One region of the Kitasatospora sp. NPDC048194 genome, then DNA from elsewhere that is predicted to be linked to it. Evidence: riboswitches for the same ligand, from Rfam matches in the RefSeq annotation. Region 1 holds a riboswitch; the other holds the start of a gene.
The links. Region 1 has a riboswitch for cyclic di-AMP ahead of ACGF07_RS22285 (transglycosylase family protein). Riboswitches for the same ligand answer to the same signal wherever they lie in the genome.
Positions count from the first base shown of each region.

Region 2: it holds a riboswitch for cyclic di-AMP, as region 1 does, so the genes downstream of both, ACGF07_RS13690 (transglycosylase family protein) here and ACGF07_RS22285 (transglycosylase family protein) in region 1, are expected to answer to the same signal.

Region 1 covers NZ_JBIDAK010000018.1:134,618-147,103, forward strand. Annotated here, with positions in the region: gene ACGF07_RS22260 (extracellular solute-binding protein) at 1-592, shown strand, start outside; gene ACGF07_RS22265 (sugar ABC transporter permease) at 669-1,670, shown strand; gene ACGF07_RS22270 (carbohydrate ABC transporter permease) at 1,711-2,616, shown strand; gene ACGF07_RS22275 (glycoside hydrolase family 13 protein) at 2,743-4,440, shown strand; gene ACGF07_RS22280 (LacI family DNA-binding transcriptional regulator) at 4,466-5,485, shown strand; gene ACGF07_RS22285 (transglycosylase family protein) at 5,811-7,076, opposite strand; cyclic di-AMP (ydaO/yuaA leader) riboswitch at 7,063-7,233, opposite strand; gene ACGF07_RS22290 (hypothetical protein) at 7,767-8,699, opposite strand; gene ACGF07_RS22295 (DUF397 domain-containing protein) at 9,257-9,529, shown strand; gene ACGF07_RS22300 (ATP-binding protein) at 9,766-10,305, opposite strand; gene ACGF07_RS22305 (helix-turn-helix transcriptional regulator) at 10,724-11,590, shown strand; gene ACGF07_RS22310 (TetR/AcrR family transcriptional regulator) at 11,720-12,286, opposite strand.
Region 2 covers NZ_JBIDAK010000009.1:7,560-11,262, forward strand. Annotated here, with positions in the region: gene eno (phosphopyruvate hydratase) at 1-725, opposite strand, end outside; gene ACGF07_RS13690 (transglycosylase family protein) at 1,006-1,770, opposite strand; cyclic di-AMP (ydaO/yuaA leader) riboswitch at 1,772-1,941, opposite strand; gene ACGF07_RS13695 (cytochrome P450) at 2,152-3,441, opposite strand.

The DNA.
Region 1 (12,486 bases):
GGCCGTCGAGACCTACAAGTCGATGTTCAACGGCCCCGGCCTGGCCAAGGCCGACGTCACCACCGACGCCTACGCCCACATGATGGACGCCTTCAACAGCGGCAAGGTCGCGGCGATCATCCAGGGCCCGTGGGAGATCACCAACATCTACAAGGGCTCCGCCTTCGCCGACAAGAACAACCTCGGCATCGCCGCCGTCCCGGGCGGCTCCGGCGGCAAGGCCGGCGCCCCCACCGGCGGCCACAACATCTCGGTCTACGCCGGAGCGGACAAGGCCCACAAGGCCGCCGCCGAGAAGTTCGCCGCCTTCATGACCTCGGCCGAGAGCCAGGCCTTCATCGCGCAGAAGAACTCCACCCTGCCGACCCGCTCCGACGCCTTCACCGCCGACGTCAAGGCCGACCCGGGCATCGCCGGCTTCCAGGGCATCCTGAACAGCGCCAAGCCGCGCCCCGAACTGCCCGAGTACAGCTCGCTGTTCTCCTCCCTCGGCGAGAACCTCGGCAAGGCCCTCCAGGGCACCGCCACCCAGGACGCGCTGAACACCGTCGCCACCGACTACGCCAAGCTCCTGCCGGGCTTCGCCAAGTAGTCCCCGGGCCCGGCCTGCCGACCTCCGGCAGGCCGGGCCGTCGGCTCCCCCGAGATCCCCCGAGAAGGTGCAAACGATGTCAGTCGCCGTCCAGGGCGCCACCGGCAAGGGCAGCCGGGAGCGCGATCAGCGTCCGGGCCCGCTGGACCGCCTCAAGCGCTCCTACGCCAAGCACTGGTACGCCTACGCGATGATCGCCCCGGTCGTGCTGGTGCTGGGCGTGCTGGTGCTCTACCCGCTCGTCGAAGGCGTCTGGCTCACCCTCACCGACGCCAACAGCCTCAACACCGCCCGCACGATCGGCGTCAACAAGATCCCGGCCAGCTACGACTTCGTCGGGTTCCACAACTACGCCGACATCCTGTGGGGCCCCGGCTCGTACGACCGCTTCTGGTCGCACTTCGTCTGGACCATCGCCTGGACGGGCATCTGCGTCTCCCTGCACTACACCCTCGGCCTCGGCCTCGCCCTGCTGCTCAACAAGAAGCTGCGCGGACGCGCCGCCTACCGGATGCTGCTCATCCTGCCCTGGGCCGTGCCGACCTTCGTCACCGTCTTCTCCTGGCGGCTGATGCTCTCCGACGGCGGCGTCGTCAACAGCGCCCTCTCCGCCCTGCACCTGCCCCAACCCGGCTGGCTCACCGACCCGTTGGCGCAGAAGGCGGCCGCGATCCTGGTCAACACCTGGGCCGGCGTGCCGTTCATGATGATCTCGCTGCTCGGCGGACTGCAGTCGATCCCGGCCGAGCTGTACGAGGCCGCCGAGATGGACGGCGCCACCCGCTGGCAGCAGTTCCGCCACGTCACCCTGCCCGGGCTGCGCACCGTCTCCTCCACCGTCGTCCTGCTCGGCGTGATCTGGACGTTCAACCAGTTCAACGTCATCTTCCTGCTCTTCGGCACCGGCGCCCCCGACGCCCAGCTGCTGGTCACCTGGGCCTACCGCCTCGGCTTCGGACAGATCCCCCGGGACTACGCCCAGTCCGCCGCCTACGGCGTGATCCTGCTGTCCATCCTGATCGTCTTCACCGCCTTCTACCGGCGCTGGCTCGCCCGCAACGAGCAGGCCAACGGCTGAGGCCCCGGACCCAGTTGACCCACGAAGGCAGGTACCCCCGATGAGCACCACCACCGAACGCCCCGCCCCGGCGCCGACCACGGCCCCGGCCGCCAGGCCGGCCAAGGTCCGTCCGCGCGGCGAGAGCGGCCCGCTGGCGAGGACGCTGTCCCACGCCGCCCTGGCCCTCGCCGGACTGATCGCGCTGTTCCCGGTCGCGTGGATCCTGTTCGTCTCGCTCGGACCGGACAAGACCGACTACCTCCACCCCGGCCAGATCCTCGACAAGCTCACGCTGTCGAACTACCAGCACGTGCTGGCCGACACCGACTTCTTCACCTGGTTCGGCAACGCCGTGCTGGTCTCCGGCATCACCACCGTCTTCGGCGTGATGGTCGCCGCCACCACCGGCTACGCCGTCTCCCGGATGAAGTTCCCGGGGCACCGGCCGCTGATGTGGTCACTGCTGGTCACCCAGATGTTCCCGATCGCGGTCCTGATCGTGCCGATGTACACGATGCTCTCCGAACTCGGCCTGCTGGACAGCTACACCGGCCTGATCCTGGTCTACTCCACCACCACCGTGCCGTACTGCGCCTGGCTGCTGAAGGGCTACTTCGACACCATCCCGGTCGAGATCGACGAGGCCGGCCGGGTCGACGGGCTCACCCCGTTCGGCACCTTCTGGCGGCTGGTGCTGCCGCTCGCCCGGCCGGGACTGGCGGTGGCCGCCTTCTACTCCTTCCTCACCTACTGGGCCGAGGTGCCCTTCGCCTCCACCTTCATGCTCAGCTCCGACAAGTACACGCTGGCCGTCGGCCTGCAGACCTTCGTCAGCGAGCACGACGCCCAGTGGAACCTGATGGCCGCGACCGCCGTGCTGATCGCCATCCCGTCCGCGGCCTTCTTCTACCTGGTGCAGCGCCACCTGGTCACCGGCCTGACCGCCGGTGCCTCCAAGTCGTAACGCCCCGCCGCACTCCGGCGCCGACTCCGCGCCCGGCGCCCACCGCAGACGGGCGCCCGGCACGGACCCGGCGCTCACCGCGGACCCGGCGTTCCCCGCTCCTCTAGTCCCCAAGGGATTCCGTCCATGACCCAGAACCTGGCCGACACCTCCCGGCCCGCCGCCGACACCGCTCACGAGGCGAACGTCAGCGCGTCCAGAGGCTGGTGGCGGGACGCGGTCATCTACCAGGTGTACCCGCGCAGCTTCGCCGACTCCAACGGGGACGGCATGGGAGACCTGCCCGGCATCCGCAGCCGCCTGCCGTATCTGCGCGACCTCGGTGTGGACGCCGTCTGGCTCTCCCCGTTCTACGCCTCGCCGCAGGCGGACGCCGGCTACGACGTCGCCGACTACCGCGCGGTGGACCCGATGTTCGGCACCCTGCTGGACGCCGACGCGCTGATCCGGGACGCCCACGAGCTGGGCCTGCGGATCATCGTCGACCTCGTCCCCAACCACTCCTCGGACCAGCACGAGTGGTTCCAGCGCGCCCTGCGCGAGGGCCCCGCGTCCCCGCTGCGCGACCGCTACCACTTCCGCCCCGGCAAGGGCGAGAACGGCGAACTGCCGCCCAACGACTGGGAGTCCATCTTCGGGGGCCCGGCCTGGACCCGCACCGAGAACCCGGACGGCACCCCCGGCGACTGGTACCTGCACCTGTTCGCCCCCGAGCAGCCCGACTTCAACTGGGAGAACCAGGCCGTCGCCGACGAGTTCCGCTCGATCCTGCGGTTCTGGCTCGACATGGGCGTGGACGGCTTCCGCATCGACGTCGCCCACGGCCTGGTCAAGGCCCCCGGCCTGCCCGACCTCGGCGGCGGCGACCAGCTCAAGCTGCTCGGCAACGACGTCATGCCGTTCTTCGACCAGGACGGCGTCCACGAGATCTACCGCAGCTGGCGCAAGATCCTCGACGAATACCCGGGCCAGCGGATCGGCGTCGCCGAGGCCTGGACCCCGACCGTCCAGCGCACCGCCAACTACGTCCGGCCCGACGAACTGCACCAGGCCTTCAACTTCCAGTACCTGGGCACCGACTGGGACGCCACCGCGCTGCGCGAGGTGATCGACCTGTCGCTCGACTCGATGCGCCCGGTCGACGCCCCCACCACCTGGGTGCTGTCCAACCACGACGTCACCCGGCACGCCACCCGGTTCGCCAACGAGCCCGGCCTCGGCACCCAGATCCGCACCCCCGGCGACCGCGAGCTCGGCCTGCGCCGCGCCCGCGCCGCCAGCCTGCTGATGCTCGCGCTGCCCGGTTCCGCGTACGTCTACCAGGGCGAGGAACTCGGCCTGCCGGACGTCACCGACCTGCCGGACGAGGTCCGCCAGGACCCGTCCTTCTTCCGCCAGGCCGGGCAGGACGGCTACCGCGACGGCTGCCGGGTGCCGATCCCGTGGTCCGGCACCGAGGCCCCCTACGGCTTCGGGCCGGTGCCGGGCGGACCGTCCTGGCTGCCGCAGCCGGCCGAGTGGGCCGAGCTCAGCGTCGAGGCGCAGACCGGCGACCCGACGTCCACCCTGGAGCTCTACCGCAGCGCGCTGGCCGTCCGCCGGTCCCAGCCGGACCTGGGCGCCGGCACCGGGGTCGAGTGGCTGGACTCCCCCGAGGGCACGCTGGTGTTCCGCCGCGGCTCCTTCGTCTGCACCGTGAACACCACCGGCGAGCCGGTGCGGATGGCGGCGCCCGGTCGACTGCTGCTCGGCTCGACCGAACTCGCGGTGGACGGCGGCGAGACGGTGCTCGCTCCGGACAGCACCGGCTGGTGGGCGGTCTGACGTGGTTGCAATAGGCTCTGGGACCGTGACTACGGCGCGACTCTCAGACATCGCGGCGCAGGCGGGGGTCAGCGAAGCCACCGTCTCCCGCGTACTCAACGGCAAGGCGAACGTCTCCGCCGCGACCCGGCAGACCGTGCTGGCCGCGCTCGACGTGCTCGGTTACGAGCGGCCGACCCGCCTGCGCCAGCGCAGCGCCGGGCTGATCGGGCTGATCACGCCGGAGCTGAGCAACCCGATCTTCCCCGCGCTGGCGCAGGTGATCGAGCAGGTGCTGAGCCGGCACGGCTACACGCCGGTGCTGTGCACCCAGACGCCGGGCGGGTCCACCGAGGACGAACTGGTGGAGATGCTGGTCGACCGGGGCGTGGCGGGCATCGTGTTCGTCTCCGGGTTGCACGCCGACACCACCGCAGACCACGACCGCTACGCCCGACTGGCCGGGCGCGGGGTGCCGTTCGTGCTCATCAACGGCTACAGCGAGCGGATCGACGCACCCTTCATCTCGCCGGACGACCGGTCCGCGATGTGGATGGCCGTCCAGCACCTCGCCGAACTCGGGCACGAGCGGATCGGGCTGGCCGTCGGGCAGCGGCGGTACGTGCCGGTGCTGCGCAAGATGGAGGGCTTCACCGCCGCGATGCGCGAGGTGCTCGGGCGCAGCCGGGAGGAGGCCGAGGAACTCGTCCACCACACGCTGTTCAGCGTGGAGGGCGGGCACGCGGCGGCCGGCGCGCTGCTCGACAAGGGCTGCACGGCGATCGTCTGCGGGAGCGACATGATGGCGCTCGGGGCGATCCGGGCGGTGCGGCAGCGGGGGCTGTCGGTGCCGCAGGACGTGTCGGTGGTCGGCTTCGACGACTCGCCGCTGATCGCCTTCACCGAGCCGCCGTTGACCACGATCCGCCAGCCGGTCGAGGCGATGGCCACGGCGGCGGTGGACGCGCTGCTGGAGGAGGTCGGCGGGAACGCCGCCCAGCGCGGGGAGTTCATGTTCCAGCCGGAGTTGGTGATGCGCGGGTCCACGGGGGCCTGTCCGCGCTGAGCCCCCGGCGGGGGAGGGCCTGACGGCCGCGCGGTGCGCGATCGGACGTGAACGGGCGGGCCCCGGAGAGCAGTTGCTCTCCGGGGCCCGCCCGTTGGCGTGCGGCCTCCGTCCGGGCTCTGCCGGATGCCCGGGGGGTGGGCTTCCGGCGGGCCGGGCGACGCCGCAGCCCCCGGGGGCTCCCGGGGGCTGCGGAGGGTCGTGGCCGGACTGCGGCGCTACGGCACGGGGCCGGCGGCTGGCAGGAGTCGAGCCTCGTCAGCCGTCAGCGGTCAGCCGTCGACCGCAGCTGTCAGCGGTCAGCCATCGGCCGTGGACCGTCGTCTCAGACCCGGCCGGCGAAGTCCGGGGCCCAGTTGGCGACGGTCTGCTCGCGGACGCCCGCGCTCGGGTTGGCGGCCTCGACGTACTTGCCGCTGCCGACGTAGATCGCGACGTGGTACACGCCGGAGTCCTGGCCGTTGTTCGACCAGAAGAGCAGGTCGCCCGGCTGCAGGCTGTCCAGCGAGACGTGGGTGCTGGTGGCGGCCTGGTCGGCGGCGACGCGCGGGATGCTGATGCCCGCGGCGCGCAGCGCGGCCTGGGTGAGGCCGGAGCAGTCCCAGCCGCCGTTGCCGGTGCCGCCGTAGACGTAGGCCTGGCCGACCTGGGACTCGGCGAAGGACACCGCGGCCGCCATGCTGCCGGTGGCGGCCGGGGCCTGGGTCTGCGCCGGGGCGGCCGGCTTCGAGGCCTGGGCGGTCGGCTGGGCGTTCACGGCACCGCCGTTCGCGGCCTGACCGGCCTTCTGGGAGCGGTTGAACCAGTTGAAGTCCGAGCCGGAGGTGGAGGACTGGTCGGCCTGGGACTGGTCGCCGTCACCGAAGGTCAGGTGCTGGCCCGGGTAGATGGTGTCCGGGCCGTCGGTCAGGGTGCTGCGGTTGAGCTCGTACAGGCGCTGCCAGCCGCCCTGGACCTTGTGCTTGTCGGCGATCGACGACAGCCAGTCGCCCGCGACGACGGTGTAGTCGCCGCTCTGGGCGTGGGCCTGGCGCTTCTGCGCCCAGCTGCCCTTGGCGGAGTCGTCGGAGGGCTGCGCCTGCGACGGGGCGGGCGCGGCCGGCTGGGCCGGCTTCGCGGCCGGAGCCTGGCTCTGCGCGGGCTTGGCGGCGGGCTTGGCCGCGGTGCCGGCCGAGGTGTCGACGGCGGCCGGGGCGCCGCCCTTGGTCAGACCGGCCTGGACGGAGCAGACGGGCCAGGCGCCGGGGCCCTGCGAGGCGAGGACCTTCTCGGCGACGGCGATCTGCTGGTCCTTGGTGGCCAGGTTGGCCTGCGGGGCGTACGAGGTGCCGCCGAAGGCAGCCCAGGTGCTGGAGGTGAACTGCAGGCCGCCGTAGAAGCCGTTGCCGGTGTTGATGCTCCAGTTGCCGCCGCTCTCGCACTGGGCGACCTTGTCCCAGGTCGCGACGGAGGCGGCGTTGGCGGTGCCGGTGGTGAGGCAGGGGATGGTGAGGCCGACGCCCGCGACGCCGAGGGCGGCGATCACGCGACGGGTACGGCCGGACAGGCGGGTGCCGTTGGTGGGCAGCATGAAGACGCGGTCCTCTCCCACGCCTGCGAGGTGAGCTGTCGGATTCGGGCTGGAGTTGCCCGGCCGCGCTGTGGGCGCGGCTTCACCCCTAGCCCTGGACCATTCCGAGGAACGGCCCGGGGCGACTTACCTGTGGTTCCCCCGCTCCTGCCGTGGTGCGTTTTCGCGCTTGCCAGGACATCCGACGGCAGGACTCGGCGTCGCGGATGAACTGGGTCCGTGGGGTCACGAACGGGGAGCACGTTAAGCAGACTTAAGTTCAAACTGCAAATATCTGTGAGGTGCATCACGGTTTAGGGGAAACGGTCAAATTGGACACTAACCATGATCGCAAATGATCGTTTCCGGATAATCCACTTGCGCATTCCGGAAATTGTCTCCGCCTCAGGAATGCGGTGACGGAGTGTCGGAATCCCCGGCGGAGAACGTCGCGCGGCGGCCGGCGGCAATCGGCGGCGGTCGATGGAAGGCCGGAACGGCATCCGGTATTCCGGCGGGGAAAAGCCGACAGAACGGACATCATGCGCCATCTCTCGCCTAACTCCCGTCATTCCCGTACCGGGACAATCGGGCGGGCCCATGAGGGAGCCGGGCAATCGCGGCCGGGCCGGGCACGCGAAGGGCCCGGAACGGAGTCGTTCCGGGCCCTTCGGACCTACGGTGCGCGGGAAGTGGCCACCGGCGGCTGCCGGCGGACCTGAAGGCCGTCCGTCAGGCCTCCGGGGGCCCCTGGGCGGCCGCGTGGGCGCCGCGGGAGCCCTCCTCGGCCGCGGCCTCCTCCTCGGCCCGGGCCAGCTCCTCCGCGGAGGGCGCCGGCAGCGCGGCCAGGTAGGTGGAGGCGATCAGCTGGCCGACGGTCGGGTAGGCACCCAGCGGCGCGGCCGACGGGCAGCCGGTCTCCTCGGCGGCCGCGGCGAGCAGCTCGGAGTCCGCCTCGGGGCCGATCACCAGCGGGGCCAGCGCAGGGCGCTGGGAGCCGGTCTCCTTGAGGTGGTTGACGGCCCCGGCGACCGAGCCCGGTACGTCGAGCGCGGCGGCCACCACCGGGACGGCCAGCCGGGCGGCCAGCAGCACGCCGGTGATCCCGGCCGCGGCGGCCGCCTCCTCGCCGCCGACGGTGGTCAGCACCACGCCGTCCGCAGCGGTCGCGATGGCGAACAGCCGGGCCCGGTCGGCCCGGGCCAGGCCCGCCTCGGAGAGCCGCACGTGCACGGCCTCGGCCAGCAGCGGGTGCGGGCCCAGTGCGTCGGTGACGGTCGCGCCGTACTCGGCGGCGACGGCCTGCAGGCCGGCCAGGAAGCCGTGCGGCCCCGGGATCAGCGGCACCACGACGGGCGTCGGCAGGCCCGCCTCGGCGGCCGCCGCCAACAGCTCGGCGACCGTACGGTCGTCCCCGCCCTCGGCGCCGTCGGCCGGGAGGTAGCCGATCCCGGCCTGGACGCCGGTGTGCTCGCTGCGGACGATCGAGAGCAGTTCCTCGACGACCGAACGGGACTCGGGCCCGGCGGTCGCGGGCACGGCGAGCACCAGGGCCGGCGAGCCGGTGGGGATCTCGGGGCGCTCAGGGCGGCGGTGGCGCCCCCGCGCACGGGAGCCTGGAGTGCGGACGGGCAGTGGCGCGCCCGGGATGGCTGCGGTGCTCATGCCGGAGATCGTAGGACATCCGCCCGTCAGGCCTGCAGTCGGCTGCCGTACGGGTTTGGAGTGGTCGTGGTGCGCGGGTCGTGTCCCCGCCGTACCGGTTCGGGCCGTATGGCGACAATCCGGGCATTCCTCTCCCAACCTCCGGAAGTCCGTTCGCCGTTGCCCTGACGCGTCCGGTGGGCGATCGCGTTGCGCGTGGGGCGCGTGAGATGTCTCACAGCCCCGGCATCATCTGACGGAGCGTCACGAACGCGCGACTCCGGGCGTTCGAAGATCAACATTCAGCGGAGGGCCGCTCACGGCCGGTTATCGGCGCCTCGCCGATTCACTCGGCTATGTCCGTTTACGTACCGTCAGGAGAAGGGTCCGTGAAGACTTCGGGGCGGCCGGCAAAAAGGCTCGTGCACCTGCAATGTCCCGTGCTGATGCACGTGCACTGCGGCTATCATCGCGTCAAGTGAGGCGTTGTGCCGGACCGGTACGGGGCCGGTCCGTTCGTTCGGCGGTGCCGGGGCGCCGCGCTGGACGACAACTCCGGAGCTCTTCGGGAGACTTCTATGCACGACTCGCATGACTCGCACGACACGCGCGGTTCTGCCCGCGCCTACAACGGGATGGCCGCCGCCGACCTCGAGGGGGTGGTCTGGCAGAAGAGCCGGCACAGCAACTCCCAGGGCAACTGCGTCGAGTTCGCGGCCCTGCCCGGCGGCGACGTGGCGATGCGCAACTCGCGCTTCCCGGACGGCCCGGCGCTCATCTACACCCGGGCCGAGATCGCGGCCCTGCTGCTGGGGGCCAAGGACGGGGAGTTCGACCACCTGGCCGTCTGACCGGCCGCTGCTCCGCCATGGGGGGCCGTCGTGGGTGCTGACACCGCGACGGCCTTTGTCTTTTCCCGCGCCCCTTCCCGACTTGTCCCGCGACCGGCGGCCGGTCGGCGGTGAACGGGCGCGCGGGCCGCGCGGGAGGGCACGCGAGCCGGACGGAAGGGCCCGGGGGCCGCGCGGAAGGGCCCGGGGCGCGGTGCTCCCGGGTCGCCCTTCGGCCGGCCGCGCGCCGGGCGGCCCTAGGCCGAACGCCGGTGCCGTCCACCGACTTCGACCTGTCCGTCGAACCCGGCGCCGGTGGCCGGCGCGGCCTCGAACACGGCCCAGACCACCTTGCCGCTGCCCAGCGGGTGCCAGCCCCAGGAGTGGCTGAACGACTCCACCAGGTGCAGCCCGCGGCCGGACTCCGCGACGAAGTCCGCTTCCCTGGCGACCGGTCCGGTGCTGCTCGGGTCGCTCACTGCGCAGACCACCTGGAGTGCGCGGTGCACCAGGCTTATTCGGATCGGAAGCCGCCCGTCCGGGGCCTGCTGTGTGGGAAAGTCGAACTCGCCCCGGGCGCAGCCCGACGCGTCGGGTCGCGCGCCGATCGCGTGCCGGAGCGCGTTGGTCACGAGTTCCGAGGCCACCAGCGCGACATCGTCGAACAGCTCCGACAGGCTCCAGCGCTGGAGGGCGCTCCGGGTGAAGTCGCGTGCGGTTCTGACGGACTCGAAGCGAGGAGCGAGCGTGCAGGTGACCACGTGGGGGTCAACTGCCAAAGCCGTACCGGTGCTCATGAAGAGCTCCTCCCATAAGGGGGCGGACACGGCTGGACCCGCCGGGGTCATGCCGGTCACCTCCGACTCGCTCGGCCGCTCGGCCGCCCCCTCGACCAGGCGCCCGCGCACTCGAACGCCCGACGGCGAGGGGGACGCCGCCGGGTCGGTGCACGGAGTCGCGCGTGGGGTCGACGCGGAGCCCGCGGGATTGCCAGGGATGTGCAGGTGCACGTGCACCATGGTGGTCTGCGCTCACTGCAGATGCAAGAGTCGATTCACGTGCAGTCGCACAATTGGCATATGCAAGCGCCGGATGCACGTGCATCCTGGTGTGCGGAGTGCGGAACTGATAGGAACATCCGTCAGTATCGGCACCGTGAGCGCTCAACTGATGGCAGACTGTGCGCTGTTTGCCCTAGGTGGAGGTTTCGACCGCATGACCACAGTTCAGCCGGGCGGCGGCTCGATGGTCCGCCGGATCCTCCTCGGCTCGCAGTTGCGTCGCCTGCGCGAGGCGCGCGGCATCACCCGCGAGGACGCGGGCTACGCGATCCGCGCCTCCGAGTCCAAGATCAGCCGCATGGAACTGGGCCGCGTCAGCTTCAAGGAGCGCGACGTCGCCGACCTGCTCAGCCTCTACGGCGTGGACGACGGCCTGGAGCGGGAGGCCCTGCTCGGCCTGGTCCGCGAGGCCAACAAGTCCGGCTGGTGGCACAGCTTCAACGACGTGCTCCCGGGCTGGTTCCAGACCTACGTCGGCCTCGAGGAGGCGGCCCAGCTGATCCGCACCTACGAGGTGCAGTTCATCCCCGGATTGCTGCAGTCGGAGGAGTACGCGCGGGCGGTTTTCGGCCAGAGTCGGCCGGTCATCAGCGAGGAGGAGGTCGAGCGCCGGGTCAGCCTCCGCCTGCGCCGTCAGAAGCTGCTGACCGAGGGCGCCAGCCCGCGCCTGTGGGCGGTGATCGACGAGGCGGCGCTGCGCCGGCCGGTCGGCGGGCCCAAGGTGATGCGCGGTCAGGTGCAGTACCTGATCGACGTCGCCGAGCAGGCCAACGTGGTGATCCAGGTCATGCCGTTCCGCTTCGGCGCGCACGCCGGGGAGTCCGGTGCGTTCACCATCCTGCGCTTCCCGGAGCAGGATCTCGCCGACGTGGTCTACCTGGAGCAGCTCACCAGTGCGCTCTACCTGGACAAGCGCGACGACGTCGACGCCTACATCCAGGTCATGGAGCGGCTCTGCGTGGACAGCCTGACGCCCGAGCGCACCATAGACCTGCTGGCCTCGATCCTGAAGGAGCGCTGAGCCCCAGGCTCGGCAAGGGCCCCGGAGCCCGGCCCCGGTCGGCCGTCCTCGGCTCCCGGTCCGCGGCCCGGCCCCCGGCCGGACGCCGGCGGCACGTTCAGGGCCCTCCGCAACCGCCGTCCCCCGCCGTCAGCCGCGGGCGGGCGGCCGTTCGTGTTCCGGCGGCAACGGCTGAGGGGGGCGGCCCAGTTCCCAGGCGAGGTCGTAGCGGCGGAACAGGTCGGCCCGGATCGGCGCCAGCGGGACCTCCGCGCCCGGCAGCAGCACACCGATGCAGCCGCCCATCAGCGCGCTGCGCAGCACCGCGTGCTCGGCCGCCGGATCCGGCGCGCCCCAGTCCTGCAGCAGGCCCTGGAGGATCGCGCCGAGCCGCTGTTGTTCGGGGTCCTGGACGAAGGCGCCGGTGTCCGGGTCGAGGATCAGCGCCAGGTGCGCGCGCATGACCCGGGGGTGGTCGAGCGCCAGCCCGAGCACGGCGTCGATGGCACGGGCCAGCCGGTCCTCGGGCGAGGCCCCGGGCGGCAGTTCGGCCAGCGCGCCGGAGAGCGCCTGGTGCATCAGCCGGTGCGTCGCGGACTGCATCAGCAGCCGTTTGCCGTCGAAGTAGTACGAGAGCAGGCCGCGGGCGAGTCCGGCGCGCTCGGCGATGTCGGTCAGCGTGGTGCCCGCGTAGCCGCGCTGGTCAACGAGTTCCACGGTGGCCCGCATGATGCGTCGGCGCGAGCGTTGCCGCATCTCCTCATTGACCGAATCCCCACGAGGTGCCATCGTGTCAGCTCCGAACGTTCATTGGCTCCGAGCCAATATACTTGCGGAGCCGGCGACCGCGCCGGGGAACCGCGCCACGAGGGGCGCCGGCCGCGCGGCCGGACGACGGAGACGGCCGGCTCCACCAA
Region 2 (3,703 bases), on a different contig from region 1:
TCCAGGGCCAGCGCGATGTCGCGGCCGGGCACGTAGCCGGCCTTCTGGATGGCCTCGGTGATCAGGTCCAGGGCCTCGCGGTTGCTGTCCAGGTTCGGGGCGAAGCCGCCCTCGTCGCCGAGGCCGGTGGACAGGCCGCGCTCCTTCAGCACGCCCTTGAGAGTGTGGTAGACCTCGACGCCCCAGCGGACGGCCTCGGAGAAGGACTCCGCGCCGATCGGGGCGATCATGAACTCCTGGATGTCGACGTTGGAGTCCGCGTGCGAGCCGCCGTTGAGGATGTTCATCATCGGGACGGGCAGGACGTGCGCGTTCGGGCCGCCCAGGTAGCGGAACAGCGGCAGGTCGCTGGCCTCGGAGGCGGCGTGGGCGACGGCCAGCGAGACGCCCAGGATGGCGTTGGCGCCGAGCGAGGACTTGTCCGGGGTGGCGTCCAGGTCCAGCATGGCCTGGTCGATCAGGCGCTGCTCGGTGGCGTCGTAGCCGACGAGCTCGGGGCCGATCTGCTCGATGACGGCCAGGACGGCCTTCTCGACGCCCTTGCCGAAGTAGCGGTTCTTGTCGCCGTCGCGCAGCTCCAGCGCCTCGAAGGCACCGGTCGAGGCACCCGACGGGACAGCGGCACGACCCGTGCTGCCGTCGTCGAGGCCGACCTCGACCTCGACCGTGGGGTTGCCGCGCGAGTCGAGGATCTCACGGGCTACGACGACATCGATGGACGGCACGAGGCATCTCCTTGCGGAAGCTGGTCCGGCTGACGGTGGTGATGTCGGCGGGACGATTGCGGAGTCGTTACGACCAGAGCCTAACCGCCCGGGCTCCCGGGGCCACGCTGGCCTCGGCCCCGTCTCAACGTGTGGCCCTGCTACCCCCCGGTAGTTCACCTGCTTGTCCCAGCTTGTCCCCCGGGCGCGGACGGACCCGGACCGGCACGGACGGACCCGGACGGAACCGGACGGAAGCGGACGAGGGGGCCGACCCGTCGGCCGGCCCCCTCGTCGGTCCTCAGCCGAGGTGCAGGACCTGGCCGGGCATGATCAGGTCCGGGTCGCCGCCGACGGTGGAGCGGTTGCCGTCGTACAGCGCCTGCCAGCCGCCGGTCACGCCCTGGGCGGCGGCGATGGTCGACAGGGTGTCACCGGAGCGCACGGTGTAGTCGTGGCCGGCCGGGGCGGTCGGGGCCGACTGCTCGGCGCGCGGGGCGGCGTGCTTGGGGGTGTACTGCTGGACCGGCTGCTCGGCGGGCTTCTCGGCCTGCCGGGGCGCGGCGTGCTTGGGCGCGTACGGCTGGACCGGCTTTGCGGCCGGAGCGGGAGCCTGCGTCCTGGGCGCCTGCTGCGGGGCGGACCGGGGCTTGGCGTCCGACGAGGTGTCGACGGCGGCCGGGGCGCCGCCCTTGGTCAGGCCCGCCTTCTGCGAGCAGACCGGCCAGGCGCCCGGGCCCTGGGAGGCCAGCACCTTCTCGGCGACCGAGATCTGCTGGGCCTTGCTGGCCTGGTTGGCCTGCGGGGCGTAGGCGGTGCCGCCGTAGGCCTTCCACGTGCTGGAGGTGAACTGCAGCCCGCCGTAGAAGCCGTTGCCGGTGTTGATGCTCCAGTTGCCGCCGCTCTCGCACTGGGCGACGGAGTCCCAGGTGGAGGCCGGGGCGGCGGAGGCACCGGTGGCGGTGAGGAGCGGCAGCGCGAGTCCGACGCCGGCCACACCGGCCACGGCGACGGCCTTCTCGGCCTGGGTGCGACGACGGTGACGGCCGGTTCCAACGAACAGCATGAAGGTCCCTCTCCGCACGCCTGCGAGGTGAGCTGTCGGGTTCGGACCGGGGAGGTGGCCCGGCCGCCGTGCGCGGAGACGTTCCCGCTCGGGCGGCTTCACCCCAAGCCGTGGGGGCGGCAACAAACCTGGTTCCCCCGCCCCTGCCCAGGGTTCTGGTCGGTTTCCCGTGACGCGGCGGGCAGGATTCGGCGTTCCGCGCACGAGGTCCGCAGCTGCGAACTCCAGGGAGATTAGACAGATCCTCAGACCGATCACAAGCTCATATCGTCGACATCACACGGAAATCACGGCAGGTGACCAATCGCCTACCAACGGCACCTGTTTGTCCGGTTTGATGGGCGTTCATACGGTGCCGGAGGGCCGCGGGACGACCATCCGTCAGCGTGTCGGAGCCTCAGGAACCGGGTCCGGAGACGTCGCCTCGGGACTGAATTCGACCGGAAGTTCGCGCAGCCCACGCATGATCAGGCCACCCCGCCAGCGCAGATTCTCCGGACTCTCGGCGAGCCGGAGATCGGGCAGCCGCGACAGCAGCGCGGCCAGGGCGGAGCGCCCTTCGAGCCGGGCCAGCGGGGCGCCGATGCAGTAGTGGATGCCGTGCCCGAACCCCAGGTGGGGGTTGTCCGTCCGGGCCAGGTCCAGGGTGTTCTCGTCCGCGAACCGGGCCGGGTCGCGGTCGGCCGCCGCCAGCACCACCAGCACCGGATCGCCGACCGGGATCTCCACCCCGCCGATGCTCAGCGGGCTCGTCGCGAACCGCCAGGTCGCCAGCTCCACCGGCCCGTCGTAGCGCAGGAGTTCCTCGATCCCGGTCTCCAGCAGGGCGGTCTCCCCACGCGCCACCGACTCCTGCAGCAGCGCCCGCTGGCCCGGGTTGCGCAGCAGCGCGTACGTCCCGTTGCCGATCAGGTTGATGGTCGTCTCGAACCCCGCGAAGATCAGCACGAAGCACATCGCGGCGGCCTCGTTCTCCGTCAGGTGCTCGCCGTGGTCGCTGGCCCGGATGAGGCCGGAGATCAGGTCGTCCCCGAGGTCGGCGCGCTTGCGGTGGATGAGGTCCACCAGGTAGGCGCGGATGCGCTTGACCGCCCGGCCCACGCCCCCGCGCTGCCCGCCGTGGTGGCGGATCATCATGCCCGCCCACTCCCGGAGGTCGTCCTGGTCCTCGGCCGGGACGCCCAGCATGTCGCAGATCGCGTAGATGGGGAGCGGGAAGGCGAACTCGTGGATCAGGTCGGCCGAGCCGCGCTGCGCGAAGCCGTCGATCAGCCGGTCGGTGAGCTGCTGCACCCGCGGCTCGAACTCGGCCACCCGGCGCGGGGTGAACGCCTTGGACACCAGGCGGCGCAGCCGGGTGTGGTCCGGCGGGTCGATGTTCAGCAGGTGGGTCATCAGGTCCGCCTGCCGCTCCCCCGGGATGCCCACCCGGCCGGTGCGGTGCGCCTGCCCGCTGTGGTGCGCCGGGTTCTTCGACAGCCGGCTGTCCGCGAGCGCCTGCCGGGCGTCCGCGTACCGCGTCACCAGCCAGGCGTCCACACCGCTCGGCAGGGTGGTGCGGTGCACCGGGGCGTGCTCGCGCAGCCAGGCGTACGCGGGGTACGGATCGGCGGCGAACTCCCAGGTGAAGAGCTGCGGGGCGGGCTGGACGGCGTCGGGCTGAGCAGGCATGGGTCGACCGTAACCGCTGCCCCGGGCGCGTCCGGCCCACCGGCGGCCGTCGAGGGCGTCCGGACCGGTCGCGGACGGCTCGCCGGGCGGGCGCCAGGGGGTGCCGGGGACGGCGCCGTTCGGGCGCCGTGGGGGGCGCGAGCCGGTCGCCGACGGCGCGCGTGCGGTGCGCCGCCCCTCCGTGGACGGCCCGTGGACGGGACGTGGACGGCTCTTGGACAGAGCTTGGCCGGACGGCGGGCGTGAGCCTGGTCACCTGCGG